DNA from 2 places in the Aerococcus sp. HMSC10H05 genome. Region 1 is predicted to be linked to the other one. Evidence: riboswitches for the same ligand, from Rfam matches in the RefSeq annotation. Region 1 holds a riboswitch; the other holds the start of a gene.
The links. Region 1 has a riboswitch for thiamine pyrophosphate ahead of HMPREF3116_RS00790 (hydroxyethylthiazole kinase). Riboswitches for the same ligand answer to the same signal wherever they lie in the genome.
Positions count from the first base shown of each region.

Region 2: it holds a riboswitch for thiamine pyrophosphate, as region 1 does, so the genes downstream of both, thiT (energy-coupled thiamine transporter ThiT) here and HMPREF3116_RS00790 (hydroxyethylthiazole kinase) in region 1, are expected to answer to the same signal.

Region 1 covers NZ_KV786946.1:66,768-77,966, reverse strand. Annotated here, with positions in the region: gene HMPREF3116_RS00825 (FtsX-like permease family protein) at 1-442, opposite strand, end outside; gene HMPREF3116_RS00820 (ABC transporter ATP-binding protein) at 456-1,157, opposite strand; gene HMPREF3116_RS00815 (TetR/AcrR family transcriptional regulator) at 1,338-1,922, shown strand; gene HMPREF3116_RS09325 (alpha/beta hydrolase) at 2,037-2,483, opposite strand; gene HMPREF3116_RS09320 (alpha/beta hydrolase) at 2,522-2,908, opposite strand; gene HMPREF3116_RS00805 (winged helix-turn-helix transcriptional regulator) at 3,183-3,443, shown strand; gene HMPREF3116_RS00800 (YkvA family protein) at 3,534-3,821, opposite strand; gene HMPREF3116_RS00795 (GNAT family N-acetyltransferase) at 3,896-4,393, opposite strand; TPP riboswitch at 4,546-4,636, shown strand; gene HMPREF3116_RS00790 (hydroxyethylthiazole kinase) at 4,819-5,658, shown strand; gene thiE (thiamine phosphate synthase) at 5,655-6,284, shown strand; gene thiD (bifunctional hydroxymethylpyrimidine kinase/phosphomethylpyrimidine kinase) at 6,285-7,109, shown strand; gene HMPREF3116_RS00775 (glycerate kinase family protein) at 7,767-8,903, shown strand; gene HMPREF3116_RS00770 (SLC13 family permease) at 9,053-10,150, shown strand; gene HMPREF3116_RS00765 (ABC transporter substrate-binding protein) at 10,485-11,199, shown strand, end outside.
Region 2 covers NZ_KV786964.1:24,337-35,535, reverse strand. Annotated here, with positions in the region: gene HMPREF3116_RS02730 (2-oxo acid dehydrogenase subunit E2) at 1-429, opposite strand, end outside; gene HMPREF3116_RS02725 (alpha-ketoacid dehydrogenase subunit beta) at 537-1,514, opposite strand; gene pdhA (pyruvate dehydrogenase (acetyl-transferring) E1 component subunit alpha) at 1,517-2,626, opposite strand; gene def (peptide deformylase) at 3,010-3,582, shown strand; gene coaBC (bifunctional phosphopantothenoylcysteine decarboxylase/phosphopantothenate--cysteine ligase CoaBC) at 3,626-4,849, opposite strand; gene thrC (threonine synthase) at 4,874-6,358, opposite strand; gene HMPREF3116_RS02700 (50S ribosomal protein L25) at 6,625-7,260, shown strand; gene thiT (energy-coupled thiamine transporter ThiT) at 7,435-7,998, opposite strand; TPP riboswitch at 8,145-8,241, opposite strand; gene HMPREF3116_RS02690 (iron-sulfur cluster biosynthesis family protein) at 8,450-8,773, shown strand; gene HMPREF3116_RS02685 (hydroxymethylglutaryl-CoA reductase, degradative) at 8,841-10,154, shown strand; gene HMPREF3116_RS02680 (hydroxymethylglutaryl-CoA synthase) at 10,209-11,199, opposite strand, start outside.

The sequences.
Region 1 (11,199 bases):
ACAGGTCAATTTTATCACCTATTTGATATTGATCATCAAAGCTTGCAACTATCGCTATTTCATTACTTGCTTTAGGTAATTGACCTTCCACTAATTCATAATCAGAGATATCTTCTCCCATTGAGAATACACGAATAGCTGTATGGCTATCATCAATAGTGACATCCTTTAAATAGCCATATTCAATATCTGCCAAGCCCGAGGTTTTATCCAAGATTTTAACATCATCATCATCAATACCCATTGAACCAATCACAGTGATATCAGAAACGTTTAACTCGTCAAAATAATGCTCACCAGTTGCTCGCATATCTGGTCCGGTCACTTTTAAACCAATTAAGGCAAAAGAACCTATCAACATTAACCCCATGATAGAGAAAAATCTACCTTTAGATTTAGTGATTGATTTTCGAATATCCTTCCATAACATTTTCTTTTTCATGTTTATTTGTCACCTACCATTCGATATCTGAGATATTTTCAGGTGCATCATTTACTTCAATAGATTCCACTGTAGCGTTACGCATGTGAATAACTCTATCAGCAATAGGTGCAATGGCTGCATTATGTGTCACGATAACTACAGTGGCACCATTCTTGCGACTCATATCTTGTAAAATTTGTAGGACTTGTTTACCTGTTTCAAAGTCTAAAGCACCTGTTGGCTCATCACATAGTAAGATTTTTGGTTTTTTAGCAACCGCTCTAGCAATTGATACCCGTTGTTGTTCACCACCAGATAATTGGGCAGGGAAGTTGTTAATTCTATGTCCTAAACCTACACCCTCTAATACTTCGATAGGATCACTTGCATCTTTTACAATTTCAGAAGCTAATTCCACATTTTCCTTAGATGTTAGATTAGAGACTAAATTATAAAATTGGAAAACAAAGCCCACATCTTCCCGGCGATATTTGGTTAATTGTTTTTTGCTGTAAGTGGCGATATCATTACCGTCAATGATTACTTGTCCTTCATCATTGGTATCCATACCGCCAAGAATATTTAACATAGTGGATTTTCCGGCACCGGATGAACCTAAAATAATAGCTAGTTCGCCTTCCTCAACTGAAAAATTCACTTCATTATTTGCGGTAATCACATTTTCACCCATGTGATAATATTTAGAACTATTAATGACCTCTATATAACTCATTTTCATTTCCTTCCTTATAAATATAAATTAACATGTCCAAACTAATGAACAACGTGTTGATTTATTTACTTAGAGAGTATATGATTAATGTGCAAGAAAATCAATAAACAAAACTCAAAAAAGTGTTGATTTCTCAACGCTTTTAAGAAATCTGTCTATTTTAAGAAAGTAGGAGAATAGATGAATCGAAAGACGGAAACCAAGGAGAAAATAAAAGCAGCCTTTATCGAACTAGTGCACGAAAAGGGTTTTGAAGCGATGACAGTGAGTGATATCGCACGTCGTTGTGATATTAATCGTGGTACCTTTTATTTACATTATGTAGATAAGTATGACTTAATGAATAAACTGGAAGAAGAAGTGATGTATGATTTAGAGGCCATCATTTTAAAAGATCCGGATCAAGATCAAGTGGGAGAAGTCCCACAATTGATTCCTTATGAAGAGATTTTAGAAGCTTTAGTCTATGTAAAAGCTGAATTTAAATTTGTAAAAGCGATTGCCAGCCCAGGTGGAGACCCCAATTTTATGCAAACCCTAAAGTCGATTATCGGGCAACTTATTGATATCAAAATAAAACAATCCAATCGATTAAAATTTGAGAAAATAGATTTACCGGAAGACTATGCGATTGAAATTCTCTTATCATCCATAGTAGGCATTATTACCCTATGGATTAAAAAAGATGGCAAAGAATCACTAGAAGAAATTGCGCACATGATTACTAAAGCGAAACTATTATCGCCATATGAATTGTTATTATAGAGAAATATACCGGATAAAGAATTGAGCATCGTTTTTAATAAATACATATTTTTTCCGATGATAGAAAAGCCAGTAAACTATGATGAACATGATTACTGGCTTTATATGGTTTTTCTAATGCATATGTTTTCTAAAGAAGTCAAGTTGGTCAAGGTTGCATTCCTTAGCAATAGCTGACTTTTGGTCGATATGGAAGACGTGGTTTAATTCAGCCCCGTCTGTATTAGCGTAGATTTTAAAGTAGACTTCATTCCCTTTAGCGATTAAAAACTGGGCAAATTTGATACCAGCTTCTTTAAGGAAATCATGACTTGAAGTCATGACAAAAGCAGGCGGAAAATTGCTAGTAATATATTGTTCCACAGGTAACTGCGCTTTTAGTTGATCAGTCATTTTTTCATCGAGGTAATATGGAAAGTCATCAGCAGAACCGATATTATTGCCAATGTAGTAGGCACCACAATTTAAGCCAACAGCGTTAAATTGGACTTTTGCTACTTCAAAATCGAACAATTTTTGATAATCGGCATTTGAAACTATCGTAGCATACTGCTGCGTCAGTTGACCTCCTGCAGAGTCGCCTAATAAAAATAAATTGTCTAAATCAAATAATATGCTTCGTTGTTTTTAATCACCCATTGTAATACTTGATTGATATCTTCAAGTGGTGCTGGGTAAATATGGTCTGGTGCGAGACGGTAATTGAAATTAATGACTGTAAAGCCTTGGGTAGCTAAAAACATGGTGTAGAACCGATAAAGTTCCTTATCGCCGTAAAAGAAGCCACCACCATGAATATGAATTAAGGTTGGTAATTTTTGACTTGTGCCAATTGGATAGTAAACATCCAAACTATTCTCAATACCATGAGGACCATAAGAAATGTCACGAAACTTCTCAATGGATGTAGGTTCAACTAGACCTGCATCTCTTTTGGCATCGCCTTCTTTAAATTCTTTGCGCATTTTTTCAACATCAATTTTCATGAGGCAGCACTCCTTTTACTTTCATTTCTTTTCGTTTGATCGAAACTGCTTTAATTGTAAGTAAGATGAATAATAATAGAAAACCTGAACCAGCAATTATCATACTAAAAGCGGGAGATATATGTAAAAAGTCTATAAAAATATTACCGATATCATAACGTATCTATCATCTATTGTATAGTTTTAAAGATGACATTTCACTTTCTAAGGGCACATTGAAAGTATACGTTACTTGACAAATTGTTAGGGTACAATGTATGAGTGAAGTGATAAGATGTTAGCAAAAGAAGATTTACCTGTATGTCCAGTGGCGACAACCGTCGATTTGATTGGGAATAAATGGAAGGTCTTAATTATTCGTGAGTTATTAAAGGGGACTTATCGTTTTAATGAATTGCACCGATCGATTGAAGGTATTAATCAAAAAGTATTGACGGAGAACTTGCGTAAACTAGAAGCAGATGGGATTTTTATAAATCACCCTGCATCAAGAGAAGAGATTACTTGGATGGCTGGATTCGCAGTGATTAAATAGTTAAACTTTATAGAAATAATAAATAAGCCGTGATTCCCGGGGTAGTGGGCGTCACGGCTTTTTTGGAGGTAGATATAGTTTTTTTGTTGGTTAGTTTATGACTTTATCTGGATCAAAGTCTGTATAAGTATTTACTGTTTCAGTAGCTTTTTTCTCGTTGTAATTATCTAATAAGGACATGGCAATTGTCGTTAAAATACCGATTACGGCAGCGTCATCCACAAAGCCTAAAGGTCCGAAAATATCTGGTAATATATCAGCAGGGAAGATGGTATAAGCGAGAGCCAATCCAGTAATTGCCTTAATATAAGTCGGTGTTTCCTTATTAAACAAGGCTTTGGCGAACTTGCCTAAGGTCATTTTTGACGTTTGTTTCATTACATACATCATCCTTTCTCATGACTATATATTAATCGGAAAAAGGGTTTATTGTATCCGTCCTAAGACCTAATTTAAACATTTGCTTTCGTTAAGTCTAGATACATTACATGCATATCAACATAGCGACCGTCTTTGACTTGGAATCCGCCTGGAATGGTGCCTACAATTTTAAAGCCAAATTTTTCATAAGTATGGATTGCAGCCTTATTTTCAACGACAACAGTATTGAATTGCATACCTCTAAAACCGTGTGCTTTAGCCTCCTCAATTGACTGTGCAACTAAATCTTTAGCTAAACCTTGACCGCGGAATCCTTTTGCGACTGCATAAGTCCCGTTTGCAACGTGACTAGCTCGGCCTTCATTATTCGGATTAATGAGATAATAGCCAGCGATTTGGCCGTCTACTAACAAGACTTCAACTTGGCTATAAGACGCAAGTTTATTCTCAAAATCTTCATTTGAATAGAGGTCTAATCCTGGGAAAGCAACACCGTCCGTCAATATATCGTTCCAGATTTCTGTTAATGTTTCAATATTGACTTGTGTGTAGTTTACAAATTCTTTCATATATAAGACCTCCTAAAATTTCATTAATTAAGCCTATTTATTCTACCTATACATAGCAAATGCATTCAATATCAGATTACTTTCTATTATAGGTTTTGTTGTATTGTAAGGGTTGACATTCCTTGGAAAGATTGTTTGAATAGAGGTATTCAAAGAGACATTTGGGGTGCTGTGACAGCTGAGATTATACCCATGGAACCTGATACAGTTAATACTGGCGAAGGAAAATGTAGTAAATATTGTCGAAATATGATTTTATTGGCTTTTATGCCTTTCAATTGTAGTTTTGGACGAACTATTTCCCCCCTTTTGTCGAATACTGACAGGAAAGGGGGATTTTTTGTTTTCCAAAAGCTTTCTAGCAAGCTTGTAATCAGCTAGGATTTCTAAACAATATTATTTGAAACATTGAAAGGATAATTGTAATGACAATTGATTTATACACTTTAAAGACTTTACCCAAATTACCCAACCCATTCCCGCTAATCAAGAACCCCTTGATTCAGTGCCTAACGAATACCGTGACAGTGGAATCAGTAGCCAATGCTTTATTGTATGTGGGGGCAGCACCGGTAATGGCAGATCAAGAGGCAGAAATGGCTGTCTTCTTCGACCAAAATGATGGTGCTTTATTAAATATAGGCAGTTTATCACCTGAAAAAATACGCAATATCTTACTTGCAGCAAGAACAGCTGACGAAACGAAGACGCCTTTTGTATTGGACTTAGTTGGGGTATCCGCTAGCCCAATGCGCAATGAGTTAGCCAAGGAAATTAGCAGGTCAAAACCAACTGTTATCAAAGGGAACCTATCTGAAATGCGGACTTTCTGTGGGCTAGGTTCATCAGGACGTGGCGTGGACGCAGGTGAAGCTGACCAAAATGAAACGGCCTTAGTGGAACTAGGACAAGCTATGCAAGCATGGGTAGCTAACCAGCAAGATACTTGCTTATTAGCGACTGGCCCAGTTGATATTGTTGTGGATAATTCTGGTATTTATTATTTAAAAAATGGCGTCGATGCACTTGGCCGCTTTACAGGAACAGGGGACATTGTCGGTGCCTTAGTGACAGCTATCATTGCGAGTGGACAACCGGTATTAGAATCAGTGATCTTGGCAGTTTCATATTTTAATTTATGTGGGGAAAAAGCAGACGTAAAAACGAAGGGTTTAGCTGATTTTAGACAAGCAACATTAAATAACCTTTCACTCTTGTTGGAATCAGATGATTGGCTAACAGCAATTAAAGGAGGTCAACTATGATAGATTATCGATTATACCTCGTGACCAATGCGTTTGATTACCATGAAGACGTTTTTTTACAAGTGGTTGAAGAAGCGATTAAAGCTGGTGTTACCCTAGTGCAATACCGTGATAAGACAGCGACAAGTCGTGATGCATATGCGCTGGCTTTAAAATTAAAGGCGATTACGGACCGATATGCCGTACCTTTAATTATTGATGACCGGGTAGATCTAGCATTGGCAGTGGATGCTGCTGGTGTTCATATTGGTGATGATGAATTACCTGTAGATGTTGTACGAAAACTGATCGGTTCAAATAAAATTTTAGGGGTTTCAGCCAAAACCATAGACAGGGCAAAAGAAGCTTATCAACAAGGGGCAGATTATTTAGGCGTTGGCGCTATATTCCCTACCACTACCAAAGATTCTTCTTTAGTGACCAAGGAAACTTTACGGACGATTACAAGCAAAGTGCCGATACCTATTGTGGCTATTGGAGGTATTCATTTAGACAACATGGATGAACTAAAAGACACAGGCATTGCAGGGATTTCAGTGGTTTCTGAAATTATGTTAGCGGATAGTGTGCCTGACCGAGTAAGGCAATTACGGGCTAATTTAACAGAAATCTTGGAGGTGAACTAAATGGTAAATACAACACCACAAGTGGTGACGATTGCAGGTTCTGATTCAGGTGGTGGAGCAGGCATTCAAGCGGATTTAAAGACCTTCCAAGCACGCAAAGCTTTTGGGATGTCCATTGTAGTCGCATTGACAGCGCAAAATACTTTAGGTGTTCAGTCATCTTTACCGGTACCATTGGACTTTATTGATGCACAATTTGCCTCACTTGTAGCAGATTTTAAGATTGGCGCTGTGAAGACAGGTATGTTATTTAACGGTGCATATGTAGAAAATGTCGTAAATAATTTAAAAAAGGTGGACTTTGGGCCATTAATTGTTGATCCTGTCATGGTAGCTAAGGGCGGACATCAGCTCTTAGACCAAGACGCCATAAATGCGATTCAAAACCAGTTACTATCTATAGCGACTTTGGTCACGCCAAATATTCCAGAAGCTGAGATCATCGCGGACATGTCTATAGAATCAGAAGCGGATATGTTAGTGGCTGGTTTAAAATTACAAGGATATGGCGCTAAAAACGTCATCATAAAAGGCGGTCACGCTAAAGACGCTAGAGCTCGGGATTTAGTGCTTATGGAAGATGGCGAAATTTTATGGTTATCTAGTCCTCGCGTTGAAACAGAAAATACTCACGGGACAGGCGATACATTATCTGCCGCTATTGCCGCTGAATTAGCTAAAGGCAGTGAATTGAAAGCAGCGATTGTGATTGCTAAGCAGTTTATTCAAGGCGCAATCGCAGATAGCATCGATGTCGGTCATGGGCACGGGCCAACCAACCACTGGGCTGATTTGTCAGATGATGTGTTAGTTGAAAGTGAATAATAAGAACAACGAAAGAGACCCACACTGTGTAAAATATATTTTTACGCGAGTGTGGGTCTTTATTATATTTTATGGATTTTCTGCTTGTTATTTCTTCAATTTACGTACTTTAATATCATAGACTGTATCTATGATGAGGAAAGTAATCACCAAGAGATTTGCAATTGTTTTCCAGAGGCTATCTTGAGTAAATAAAGCTGAAATTAAAATAGTGGTTACAATGATTCTGAAGACTACATTCCATATTGAGCTATTGGTAAAGCGACGAAGTTTCTTGTGTAAATGCAACAAATAACTTCCTTTCTAAATAGCGCGAACTTGTAACCGTACGATTAAGCCGTAATCTACCACAACAAAATAGTACTTTCAAGTTATTGAAATATTTATAAGATGCTGAATAAGGGGATTAAATGGAATCGCTGATTGGTCAAGTGCACAAAAATGTCTGTTTATACCCCTATAGTAAAATGCTTTCTTCTGTTCTAATATATATTCATGTAAGCGCAATCAAAGTGTGCATAAATATATATATATAGAGGAGTGACATAATGGAAATGGTAATTCCATGGTATTCAGCAATCATCGGTCTATCAATCGCTACAGCTGCCACTATTATTTACGGCATTTTATAATCAAGAATAAAAAGGAGAAGAAGGTATGAACAAGAAAATACTCGTAGCCCCTGACTCGTATAAAGGTAGTTTAACAGCTTTAGAGGCTTGTGAAGCAATTAGTACAGGGATTAAACGGGCTTTACCGGATGCAGAAATTGTCTCTTTACCAATGGCAGATGGCGGTGAAGGTACCGTACAATTTCTAGTTGATGCCACTGAAGGTACCCTCCACCAACTAGAAGTAGTTGGACCTTTGGGGATACCAGTTACTGTTAGCTATGGCATTTTAGGGGATGGTAGAACAGCTGTCATCGAGATGGCTGAAGCTTCTGGTATCGGCTATGTTAATGAACAAACAAAGAATCCTTTAGTAACAACAACCTATGGTACAGGTCAACTTATTCTAGCTTGTATTGAACAAGGTATAGAAGAAATTATCTTAGGGATTGGCGGATCAGCAACAAATGACGGCGGTGCTGGTATGGCACAAGCTTTAGGCTATCAATTATTAGATAGTGATGGCAATGAAATTCCATACGGTGGTGGTAGTTTAAATCAATTAGCCAGCATTCAAATGAGTCAAGTCCATCCAGCTCTAAAAAAGGTGAAACTAATCGTTGCATCAGACGTTAATAACCCACTTTGTGGACCAGACGGTGCGTCCAATGTTTTTGGCCCGCAAAAAGGGGCAACTAAAGAAATGATTCAAACCTTAGACCAAAATCTCGCACATTACGCTGAAATTCTGAAAAAAGACTTAGCTGTCGATATGATTGATACACCAGGCGCAGGTGATGCTGGCGGGTTAGGAGCAGGTTTATTGGCTTTTACCCAATCAGAAATGCATACTGGGATTGAAATTGTCCTTGAATATGCGAAGTTTAAAGAGTTTGCAGTCGGGTGTGACCTTTGCATTACTGGTGAAGGCGGGATCGATTTTCAAACAAAATTTGGTAAAACCCCTTATGGTGTAGCCCAAGCCTTTAAAGCAGTTAACCCGGATAAAAAAGTGATTGCTTTGGCGGGAAACGTTGGTACAGGGATTGATGAATTATATACAGAAGGTATTGACGCAGTATTTGGTATTGCACCAGGTGCAGCTACTCTGGATGACCTAATAGTAAATGCCAAAGATAACTTACCATTAACAACTGAAAATGTTATCCGTGCCCTATATTAAAGTGCTAATTTCTACCAGTTTTAGCAAATAAAAATCCCTAGGGTTTTCCCCAATCTTTTGCTAGAATAATAAAGCAATTAACGGAGTCACCGCCAATTTTTAGGCAGGTGGCTTTTTTTAGAAGAAAACAACTATAAGAGGTTTTATGAATGAAGAAATTAAATATCTGGATAAAACAGCATTTGCTGTTTGTGATTGCGACCACTTTAGCTTTAGTGAGTGTGGTCTTTGGCCGCTTTGATTTTACCTATATAAAGTATGATGTATTAGTGAGTTTATTTGGTTTGATGGTGGTACTGGCTCTTTTCCAAGCTTCAGGATTACTACGCTGGGCATCGATTAAATTAATTGACTGGTCTAGTAATAGTCAAGTGATTGTCCAATCTATGGTTTTATCCTCATTTTTTGGCTCTTTTCTACTATCTAATGATATTGCCGTCTTGACCTTATTGCCCATTTACTTAAATATCTTGCGTCACTTACCTAAATTCAAAGGCCGCATACTTGGCGCAGCTTTGATTGTAGTGGCTGCTAACTTGGGAGGGGTCTTTTTCCCCTTTTCCAACCCACAAAACCTCATTATCTATTCAGCCTATCAAGTAGATTTTGTAACATTTATGTGGTGGACACTACCTTTAATGGTGGCGGGCTTTATTTTAGTGATGGCAACTACTTTCTTCGTTGAAAAAAAGGTAGCACACACGGAAGTGAAGGAGGAGTCAGTTGACCGGTCAGTCGTTATACAAGCAAGTATTGGGATGATTTTAATGGTTATCGCCATTTTTGGCTTATTGAATATTTTCTGGACTGTAGCCTTTATTACTGCCTATGTTGTCTTAACTAATTGGCGGTATTTATTGCAGGTGGACTACTTGTTGTTGCTGACATTTGCTGCCTTCTTTATTTTAGTAGGGAATATCACAGATCTATCACTTGTCCAATCTTGGTTATCGGCCAATATTTCAAGCGAAGGAATGGCTTACCTAACTGGTTTAGTGGCCTCACAAGCCTTCTCAAATGTACCTACAACGATACTCGTATCACCATTTACTGACCAAGCCTATAGTTTATTGATGGGAGTAAATATTGGTGGTTTAGGGACGATGGTTGCTTCCTTAGCGAATCTAATCGGCTTTACTATTATTAGAAATGCTATGTCTATGAATGCAAAAGCTTATTTCAAAGTTTTTACCATCATAAATGTGATTTTTATCGCGATTTTAGTCTTGCTATTCTTTCCATGGTAACTTTTTCTCACTTTTTTATCATTATTGTTTAATTAAAGCTTGCATTATTGACCTTTTTAGTATAAATTAAAATTATATTAGAAAACGAAAGAGGCATCTCATTATGTTAAACACAACACAAAATAATATGAATATTGTCATTATTATTATTGAATCTAGGACTTAGGGAATTAAGCAGTAGCTAATTTCATATGTCCTATTTGTGTTGAGATACTAAATGGGATGTAAGCTTCCCATTTAGGGGAGCTTTTTTATTTGGTATAACTTTGTTTTTATTATAAAAGCAAGGATTGATGGTTTGTATAAATTGGGTTTGTTTTATAGGAGGAAAAGTATGAATTTTAAGAAATTTGGTTTAACACTATTATCAGCAGCAACGTTAGCTGCATGTGGTTCGGTAACGCAGACATCAAACAGCAGCTCTAGTTCAGCTGATGGAGATTCTGAAACAATTAATATCGGTGGAGACTTTGGTTTAACTGGATCAGCCTCAGCTTATGGTTCTTACATTAATGATGGGGCATCACTTGCTTTTAATGAAATTAATGAAGCTGGTGGAATTGATGGTAAAGAGATCAATTATGTAGTGACCGACAATAAATCAAATGTTCAAGAGTCTGCTAATGAAGCTACGCGTTTGCTTGGAGATGAAAATCTTTCTCTCTTATTAGCTTCTGATATTGCTGCATCAACCGAAGCTGCTATTCAACCAGCGGAGAATGCTCAAGTGCCAATGATCATTCCGTCAGCAACTGTTGACGATTTAACTTTAGATTCACAAGGGAATGTATTTGAATATATCTTCCAAATTGCCTTCCAAATCTCTAATCAAACAGCTGCGCTTGGGCAATTTGCAGATGAAAAAGGTTGGGATACGGCTGCTATTTTACAAGATAACTCTTCAGACTACGGACAAAACTTAGCATCTCAATTTGAAGAAGACTATTCTGGTGATGTTGTCATTAAAGAATCATTCCTATCAGGGGATACTGATTTTAGCTCGATCTTAAACAACGTCAAAGGAAAAAAACCAGACGTATTATTTGTTG
Region 2 (11,199 bases), on a different contig from region 1:
ATCTTCTTCATTGACTTCGTCGCCTTCAGCAACTAACCAAGAAACGATTTCACCTTCAGCCATACCTTCACCTACGTCTGGTAATGTGAATTGGTATACGCCACCACCTGTTGCAGGTGCAGCTGATGCTTCCTCTTGAGGTGCTGCAGCTTCTGCTGCTGGTGCTGCTGATGCCGCATTGTCTTCTAATCCTTCACCTTCAAAAGTGATTAATGGTTTACCTACAGTGGCAACATCACCTTCACTGTAATGTAATTCAGTTACTTTACCTGAAACTGGTGAGTAAATTTCTTCAACTGATTTATCATTTTGGATTTCAACGATTGGATCTTCTTCATTTACTTGGTCGCCTACAGCTACTAGCCATGAAACGATTTCGCCTTCCGCCATCCCTTCGCCGACATCTGGTAAATTAAATACAAAGGCCATATTTGTTATTCATCCCTTCTAATTTGCGCTTAAAGTTTTATTTAAACAAGTTATAAAGGGGCAAAGAGTAAGATACTCCTTACTCTTTACCAGCTTATTTTAATCGATTATTTACCTGTAATTTCGTTAGTCGCCGCTACAATATCAGTCGCATTTGGTAACCAAGCATTTTCAGCCATACCGAATGGGTAAACTGTATCAGGCGCAGCTACAACTCTAATAGGTTCTTCTAGAGATAAAATGCTTCGTTGAGAAATTTCTGAAGCCACTTTATCCGCTACACCTGCTTGACGTTGTGCTTCTTGTACAATCACTACGCGACCAGTTTTTTCAACTGATTTTGTAATAGTTTCCATATCGAGTGGAGAAACTGTACGTAAGTCAACGATTTCAGCAGATACGCCATTCTTACCTAATTCTTCAGCAGCTTTAATTGCTTCACGAACCATGTATCCATAAGCGATGATTGTCACATCAGAACCTTCTTGAACTACATTAGCTTTACCAAGCTCCAACTCATATTGTTCTTCAGGAACTTCTTCACGGAATGAACGGTAAAGTTTCATATGTTCTAAGAATAGTACAGGGTCATTGTCACGGATAGCAGCAGTTAATAAACCTTTTGCATCGTATGGGCTTGATGGGATAACTACTTTCAATCCAGGTGTTTGTGCCATTAAACCTTCTAGGGAGTCTGCATGCATTTCTGGTGTATGTACACCACCACCAAATGGTGAACGAATTGTAATTGGTAGGTTACGCGTTTGTCCCATACGGAAACGCGTACGGTTCATTTGACCAGCTAATGAGTCAAATACTTCGAAGACGAAACCAAAGAATTGAATTTCCATTACTGGACGGAAGCCATGTAATGCCATACCAATCGCCATACCACCGATAGCTGATTCAGATAATGGTGTATCGCTTAACCGTTCTTCGCCATATTTGTCAAATAAACCTTTAGTCGCACGGAAAACCCCACCATTTTTACCAACATCTTCACCAAAGATATATATTTTTTCATCACGAGCCATTTCTTGGTCTAGTGCTTCAGTGATCGCTTCGATCATTGTTAAGTTAGCCATAATTATTTAGCCTCCTTTGCTGAATATTCTTCAATTTGTTCTTGAATATTTTGTCCAGGCACTTCAAACATGTTTTCTAAGAATTGCGTAATCGTTTGTTTAGGTGCCTTGTCAGCTTCTTTAGCAGCTTCTTTGATTTCTTCACGAACTTGTTCTACGTATTCATTTTCGATTTCTTCAGACCATAGACCCTTACCTTCTAAGAATGCACGCATACGGATTAACGGTTCACGTTTAGTCCAGCTATCGATGTCTTCTTGCGTACGGTAAATCTTAGGATCATCACCTGAAGTAGAGTGAGCACCTAAACGGTTTGTAACTGTTTCAATTAAAACAGGTCCATTACCAGCTAATGCCCATTCACGTGCTTGTTTAGAAACTGCGTAAACTGCTAAAGCATCGTTACCATCTACCTGAACACCAGGGATACCTACAGATACTGCTTTTTGCGCTAATGTTTCAGCACCAGTTTGTTTATAACGAGGAGTTGAAATCGCAAAGCCATTGTTTTGGATAAAGAATACTAATGGGACTTTATAACGTGAGGCATAGTTCATACCTTCATATACGTCACCTTGTGATGAACCACCGTCACCTGTATATGTAAATGTTACAGCTTTGTCACCATTTAATTTTTGTGCACGTGCAGACCCCATCGCTTGAATGTATTGTGCACCGATGATGATTTGTGGTGGCATGGCATTTAGATCAGCTGGATAGTTGTTACCTTCAACATGTCCACGAGACCATAAGAATCCTTGAGAGATTTTTAAACCATGAGCGATTAATTGAGGGATATCACGATAGCCTGGGAACAACCAGTCATCTTTCGTAAATGCAAAAGAACTTGCCATTTGAGAAGCTTCTTGACCTAAAGTAGGTGCGTAGAAACCTAATCGACCCTGTTTTGCCAACGCCATTGAGCGTTCATGAAGTGTACGTGAGAAAACCATACGTTTCATTAACTCAACTAATTCTTCATCTGATAAATCAGGCATAATGTCAGGATTAACAACATTTCCATCTTCATCTAAAATTTGAACCATTTGAAATTGAGCACTGATAGCATCTAGCTGTGCTTCATAATCCACTGGTAATTTAGCCATTTGTATCACATTCCTCTCTTTTATAAAAATGCCACAAACTATTGTCAATCTGTGTTATTTTATTTACCTTACTGATTAACCTTATCAAAACATGCGAGCCTTTTCAATCCTTTTGCAATTTTTGCAGCAAAATCTATTATAATACAGAAACCGTTTTTAGAAAACCCTTCCATTTTGATTTTTATAGTATTCCTTATCTTTTTCCATCACTAAGCTATTTTCAACGTTTTTTAAAATCGATTGTTTTAGTGGTGTTTTTTAACTGTACTAGTTGCTGTTCGACTTCTGTTTTATTTTGTGGATGATTTTACATAGGGTCGTATTTTTGCATTCAGAGTCTTTATATGAGAAAATATATCAGTTATGATAGAAGAAAAGGAGTTGTTCAGATGATTACTATGGATGACATTATTCGCGAAGGGCATCCTACCTTACGTAAGAAAGCTGAGAAAGTCACTTTCCCAGTTTCTGATGACATTCGTCAGTTAGCTGATGATATGATGACATTTTTACGCAATAGCCAAGATGAAGTGTTAGCCGAAAAATATGGTTTACGTGGTGGCGTTGGCCTGGCTGCCCCTCAATTAGATGTATCTATTCAAATGACAGCATTACTAGTGCCAGATTTGGTGGATCCAGAAAATGCAGAACCGTTATTAAGCGGTGTATTTCTAAATCCGCGCATTGTCAGCCACTCAGTTGAAGGTGTTTGTCTGCGCGAAGGTGAAGGCTGTCTGTCTGTCGACCGCGATGTACCAGGTTATGTCCCTCGCCATGCCCGTATCACTGTGACTTACAATGATATCGATGGTAATGCTTACAAAAAACGTTTCTCTGGCTACCCAGCCATCGTATTGCAACATGAGATTGACCACTTAAATGGTATCATGTTCTATGATCATATTAATGAAGAAACGCCCTCCACTCTTGATGAGCACACACACCTACTAGGTGATGAATAATTTACCTTTATTAAAAAAATGATGTCTGCACTTTATGCTGACATCATTTTTTACTTTTTGAAATATTATCTTGAATATGTGCTAGCATCTCAACTGCTACACCAATTTTACTTTGCTTTTCTAGCGTGCGCTCACTATCTTTGGTGATTAAAGTCACTTGATTGTCATCTGCATTGAAACCGATTGTTTGGTCTGAAACATCATTGGCTACAATCATATCGACCCCTTTTTTAACCAACTTATTGCGGCCATACTCAATGACATTTTGCGTTTCCGCAGCAAATCCCACCATATAATGCCCTGCTTTAGGCAAGCTTGCTAAAATATCAGGATTCTCCGTTAATTGAATTGACAGTCCATCTTGGTTAGAGAGTTGGTCCTTCTTCATCTTTTGATTAACTGGGTTAGCTGACCGGTAGTCAGAAACAGCAGCAGACATGATAACGATATCCTTGTCTGTAACATGGGCATGCATCTTATCATATAATTCTTGAGCCAATTTGACAGTCACCACTTCAATGCCAGGTAAAACGGGTAAGTTTTTAGCATTTTCTGTGCGCACTAACGTTACTTGGCCGCCAGCAAGCAAAGCGACATTGGCAATCGCTAATCCCATTTTCCCGGAGGAACGGTTGGTCAAGAAGCGGACGGGATCCAATTTCTCTGTTGTTCCGCCAGCAGATACAAGTAATCGGTATCCCGTTAGATCAAGTGTCTTCGCTTGTTTATTGATCGTAATAAAGGCCAATAGGGATTGGAATATTGCTTCAGGAGCCGGCATCCGGCCCTTACCTTCATAGCCCTCTGCTAAGAAACCGGTATCTGGTTCAACTACCGTGTGACCGTCTAAACGAAGTTGGTCAACATTACGTTTTGTCGCTGGGTTGGCCCACATTTTCTCATTCATTGCTGGCACAAATAAAAGTGGCGAATCAAGCGCCAGCATCATAGAAAGTGCTTCATTATCCGCGATACCGTTGACAAATTTCGCCATTGTATTCGCGGTTGCTGGCACAACGATGGCGTAGTCAGTCCAATCGGCTAAAGTGATATGGGCAACTGTGTCTGGACTTTGAACGTCTTCTACTAATGGTGGATATTTGGTGAGCACTTCAAAGGTAAATGGCGTAACAAATTGTTTCGCAGACGGTGTCAAAGCCACGCGCACATTGGCCCCCGCTTTAATGAGGGTGCGGACAAAATCGGGTACTTTATACGCAGCAATGCCTCCTGTGACAACGACTGTTAAATTTAATCCTTTAAGCATGATCTCCTCCACTTTCTTATTGAACTACTCTCCCGTTAAAATGCCTACGACAGTCGCTTTCATATCTGCAACTGTAGATACACGGTTGTGACGTACTTCTGCTGTTTGAATTTCCTTGATAGCCTTTGGATAATCGCGATTACCTGCAGTTTTAATGTTGGCCACTAATTCATCATCAGAAGCATTTTCTACATCTTGTCCAATGGCTGTTAAAACAGCTTGCGGGAATTTGTATGGGCTAGCGGTTGATACAACAACACTTGGGCCACTTAAGGTATCTTTCGCTTTCAATTTTTGTAAACTTGCTGAAGCTACCCCGGTATGTGGGTCCATTAAGTAGTCGTATGCTTGGTAAACTCGGTCAATTTCTGCTTTAGTCTCTGCTTCATCAGCGAATTCACCAAGGAAATCAGCAAATTTTTCGCTTACATCAGCTGGAAATTCGTAGCGCCCTTTTTCATCTAGGTCATTCATTAAGGCAGATAATTGTGCCACATCATCACCTAGCGCATGGAATAACATTCGCTCGAAGTTACTTGAAACTAAGATGTCCATTGATGGCGAAATCGTCAATTTAAATTCACGGTTTTTATCATAAACACCTGTATTAAAGAAGTCGTATAAGACAGTGTTATCATTTGAAGCACAAACCAATTTACCCACTGGTAAACCTAATTTTTTCGCATAGTAACCGGCTAGAATATCTCCAAAGTTTCCTGTTGGTACCACAAAATTAACGGGACTACCCGCTTCAATTTCTTCATATTTCACTAATTGGGCATAGGCATAGAAATAATAAACAACTTGAGGAATCAAACGCCCGATATTCATTGAGTTTGCTGAAGAGAATTGGATATTTTTTGCTGCTAAATCAGCGCGTAAAGTTTCATCATTAAATAGACGTTTCACTTCAGTTTGGGCATCATCAAAGTTCCCTTCAATCGCTACAACAAATGTATTATCTCCTTTTTGAGTAATCATTTGTTTTTCTTGAATAGTTGATACGCCTCCTTGAGGATAGAAGACAATGATTTTGGTACCAGGAACATCTGCGAAACCGGCCATAGCAGCCTTACCAGTATCTCCTGATGTAGCTGTCAATATCGCAATTTCTTTATCGTTATTATTCATTTCAGCCGACTTCTTCATTAAATGCGGTAAGATTTGTAAAGCCAAGTCTTTAAAGGCAATTGTTGGCCCGTGGAATAATTCTAAATAATAATCTTCACCCACTTTAGCCAGTGGTGCGATAACATCTGTATCAAACTTTTCGTCATACGCAGCATCAATACAGGCTTTTAAATCAACTTCTGAGAAATCATCAAAAAAGATAGACATCACAAAATAAGCTAATTCCTGATAAGTCATTTCCTTTAGTTCAGACCAGTTTATGTCAATATTTGGCCATTCCGTCGGGACATAAAGCCCACCATCAGTTGCTAAACCTTGAACAATAGCTTGTGAAGCAGTGGCAATATTTTCCTGGTTTCGTGTACTTTTAAATTGCATCATATTCCTCCTAAGCGACTCGTTTTACCCTTTTGATCCATACCAGTCACTCTTTATATTTGCTTCATTTTACCATAGAAGGTCCATTTATGGCAGTGTAGGCTACCTTTTCTCATCATACGCTATTAGAAAATCCATCCAAATAATGGCGTGTTTTTAGGTTGAAATAGATTTTATTACTCATATATGTTAATATAAAATGTGTTTCTAATTTTTTAAATTGTAAGAAACGTCAATACAAACGTATATACTCAGGAGGTATTTGAATGAAATTTACAGCTCAAAAACGTGATGGCTCTGGTACTTCAGCAGCTAAACAATTACGTAAAGAAAATTTAGTTCCAGGCGTTGTATACGCAAGTGACTTAGATCCGATTAACATCTCAATGTCAGTTTCTGATGTAGAACAAATTCGTCGTGAATTAGGTCTTAACTCAGTATTTGATTTAGAGTTAGATGGCGAAACTCGTACAGTATACGTACGTGAAATTTCACAATCTGCGTTGAAACCAACTATCTACAACATTTCTTTACAAGCAATCAAAAAAGGTCAAAAACTTGAAATGCCATTATCTATCGTTGTTGTCAACGAAGATGCTTTAGCAGATAAAGAAGGTGTAGCATCTACTACAACACTTGAAATTGACGTTATTGCTGACCCAGCAACTGCACCAGATTCAGTTGAAGTTGACGTTACAGGTTTAGCTATCGGTGATTCAGTAACTGCTGGTGAGTTAAACCTTGCAAGCGATATTGAGTTAGTAACTGATGCTGAAGAAGTTATTGTAGCGATTTCTGCGCCAGTTGAAGAACCAGAAGAAGTAGATCCAGATGCTGAAGTTGCTGAACCAGAAGTAATCGATGAAAAAGAAGGCAAAATTGTAGAAGATACTGAAAACTAAGATTTTTTCAATGTCTTATACTAGCCAAAACCGGTGTGGTTGATTTCTCACCGGTTTTTTTGTCTGATTCATCTTTTCTTTTTGTCCAGAAGGCTTTAGTAAATCTTCTAGCAAATCCATTAAAAAACAGGTTGGTGCTTGTATATGTCACCAGCCTGTTTTACTTTATTATATTTATTTGTCAACTAGGATAATTTTCTTATTTGTTTTGATTAGTAGGTAAGAAATAACATAGCACGCGATCCAGGTTGCGAGTCCTGACATCGTATTCATCACACCTGAATATACCCAAGGACTCATGCCCTCTGGTGCAAATTGCCCCCAAAAGGCTACCCCAGCTAGAAAATGAACAAAATATTCACAAAAAATGGCTATAAAAGTCGCTAAACCAACATATAGTAAAAGATTTTTTTCTTGGTTGTTTTTTGCTGCTTCTTGAATTTTTAGGGCAAAAATACCTGCTAATCCAGCTAACACAAAAGCAAAAATATATTCAATAATACCTTGTATTGGCGTTAAAATACTGGCAAATCCAGAAATAAATTTAATCAGGCCTAACAAGAATCCTGACAATAAACCTGCACGAAGCCCTCTTCTAAATGCTAGAATATAAATAATAGCTAATGAAATTTGGACCCCAAAACTTGGCCCAATTTCAATTGGTATCAGCGATACTATAAAAGCAATAACAGCTGCAATAGCGGCCTCGATATTTTCATTCAACTTAACTGATCTCATTCTTCTTCTCCATTCTTTTGTAGGCACAGTGAAAACTGATTTGAAATGGTATCAGAGTAAATAAAAAAATCGCATCTATCACAATTGTGACAAACACGACCGCTCAATGTATTCAACGATTTAACGCATTAAATCATTCACCAACAAATGGCTATTGAACACTTCCTTACGCCAGTATAAACCGGATCAAGTTATGAGGGTCTGTCTTTAAACATCTCAGCAAAAGCTCCCCTAGTGCATACAAGTATATCATTTCTTATAGTATATGCTAATATTGTATTTTTAGCAAGTGGTAACCGCAAACATTTCATAATCATTCAGACTTATTGTATAATGAGATTGAGCGCTGGTTCATCAAAACCACACTATTGTATATATATCATCAATATGATATATTTTTAGGAAATTATTTATGCATTCTATTATTTAGAGGTCTATGGGGGGATGAAATTTGAAGCTATTTTTTTCGGATAAAGCGATCAATCAATTACAATCATTATCACAATTTGAACATATTTGTTTAAATGATACACAGTATTTACATATTTCTGATGGACAAGAAATCGACTTGGTTTTACGGACGAATGAGACAGATTTTTCTGCTTATGATGATATCTTGGAGACCCATATTGGCCAAGTTCACGTGAGAGAGAATGCATTAAAATTTTTAGGCCACGACAACCGCATTGATTTTGATGATTTCAGACAAGCCTTTGTGTTAATTGTTGATGGTCATGTGATGAACGATGACATTTACCTACAAAAAGCGTCATAATAGATGATTCTCAAGCGAAACGGGCTAGGACTACTGGTCCGTTTCTTTATTAAAAAAAGGAGTAAATATGTCTCAAAACCAATTCCAAGCATACTATAAAAAGTCTCGGCAAGAACGTATCGATATTTTAGTCAATCAGCAACAAATTACCGAGGACCAAGGCGCATTTTTAAAGAATGGTGAGGGGTTAACGAATGAAATTGCCGATAATATGATTGAAAACGCCCTCTCTACCTACCGACTTCCTTATGGTCTAGGACTCAACTTCCTAATTAATAATCGAGAAGTCCAAATTCCTATGGTTACTGAGGAGCCATCTGTCATTGCGGCTGCATCAAATGGTGGGAAAATCGTCCAACAAGCTGGTGGTTTTAAAGCGCAAGTGAACCAACGTCTGATGACTGGACAAATCGCTTTTACGGGTGTAGAACATGAAAGCCAAGCCTTAGATTTTGAAAAATGGGTAGCTGAAGTTTCTAATAACCTACTAGCTGTCGCTAACGATGCCTACCCTTCTATTGTTGAGCGTGGTGGTGGTGCAAAATCGATTCGCTCTCACTACTACCCTACAACAGCCGATAATGCCTCTTTTTTCGTTATATACCTAACAATCGATACAAAAGAAGCCATGGGGGCAAATATGATGAATACTATGTTGGAGGCTTTAAAGACCTATATCTTAAATCATGTGGATTTTATTCCTGGCCTTGAAGGTTTGATGGCTATTCTATCAAATTATGCGCTGGAGGCAACCGCTACGGCAACTTGTGAGATTCCGGCTCATCTACTAAATAAGGGAGATGTTCAAGGAACTGAAGTGGCTAGAAAAATAGCCTTAGCAAGTCAACTGGCACAAGTGGATGTATACCGGGCAACAACCCACAACAAAGGTATTATGAATGGTTTAGATGCTTTTGTATTAGCTACTGGTAATGACTGGCGGGCCGTTGAGGCGGGTATACATGCCTATGCGACCAGAGACGGACACTATCGTGGATTGGCTATGTGGTCATACAATGCTGATCGTGAATTGCTCACTGGCACACTCACCCTACCTTTAGCTTTAGGTGCTGTAGGCGGGTCTATCGGTATCCATCCAACGGTTCAAGTAACGAAATCAATCCTTGGCCAAACAGATGCTAAATCATTGATGGAAATTGCTGTATCACTTGGGTTAGCCCAAAATTTTGCAGCAATCAAAGCCCTGGTTTCTGAAGGGATCCAAGCTGGTCATATGCAATTACAGGCTAAATCTCTAGCCATCCAAGCCGGTGCACAGGGTGACCAAGAAATTAATCAATTAGTATCTGCCTTAGAAAAAGCTAACCATAAAAACTTGGCGACTGCTAGTGCATTATTAGAAAAATTACGAAATATATAAAAAAATCGTTACCCACTTGAAGTTAAGCACACTTCTTGTAGGTAACGATTTTCTTTATTTATATAGTCGTTTATGATCTTCAACACCAGCCAATTGGAATCGTTCTTCATCATCAGCTAGCACTAATTGACTACCGTCAGTCGGCAGTTCTTCTTGGAAAATCAATTCATAATCAGCAACAGATAATTGTACCCGGTTATCTAACATTGCTTCGTGGCTATCTACTGCTAGCATATCTTTATAACCTTCTACTAAAGTAATGGAGAAGAATTCACCAACTGCTCCTGAACCATAAGAATACAATCCAATGGCGTCTCCGGCTTTAAGATTTTGACTTTGGTCTAACAAGGAAATTAAGCTTAAATATAGGGAACCCGTGTAGATATTCCCAACGCGTTTATTATAAACACGGCTTGCTTCAAATTGGTCTATTAGACTAGCTTGTTTAGCTTCATCCACTTCTGGCAATAATTGGCGCAAGCCTTTTAGCCCCATTTTTGAATATGGTAAATGGAATGCCAAAGCTTTAAAATCATCTAAGGTTTTGTTGCTACGCTTTTTATACTCCGTCCAAACAGTTTCAAGATAAGCAAGATACTGCTCATTAGAAAACTGCCCGTCTACTTGTGCATAAGCGGAATAGTTTGGTCGCCAAAAGTCGTAAATATCACCAGTGTAAGAAACCGCATCATCATTGATGACTGCCACACGAGGATCTTTACTGATTAGCATCGCCACTGCACCTGCACCTTGCGTTGATTCTCCTGAAGTATTCAAGCCATATCTAGCAATATCAGTTGCAATCACCAACACTTTTGACTCAGGATGACGAGCGACATGGGATACTGCAGTTTGAAGACCTACAGTTGCTGCATAACATGCCTCTTTCATTTCAATCGCACGGGCAAATGGGTTAATCCCTAAAAGCTGGTGTACATGAACTGCCATTGCTTTTGATTGGTCCACACCTGATTCTGATCCAACTATAATAAAATCAATAGACTCTTTATCTTCTGCTGTTAATATTGGCCAAGCCGCGTTAGCG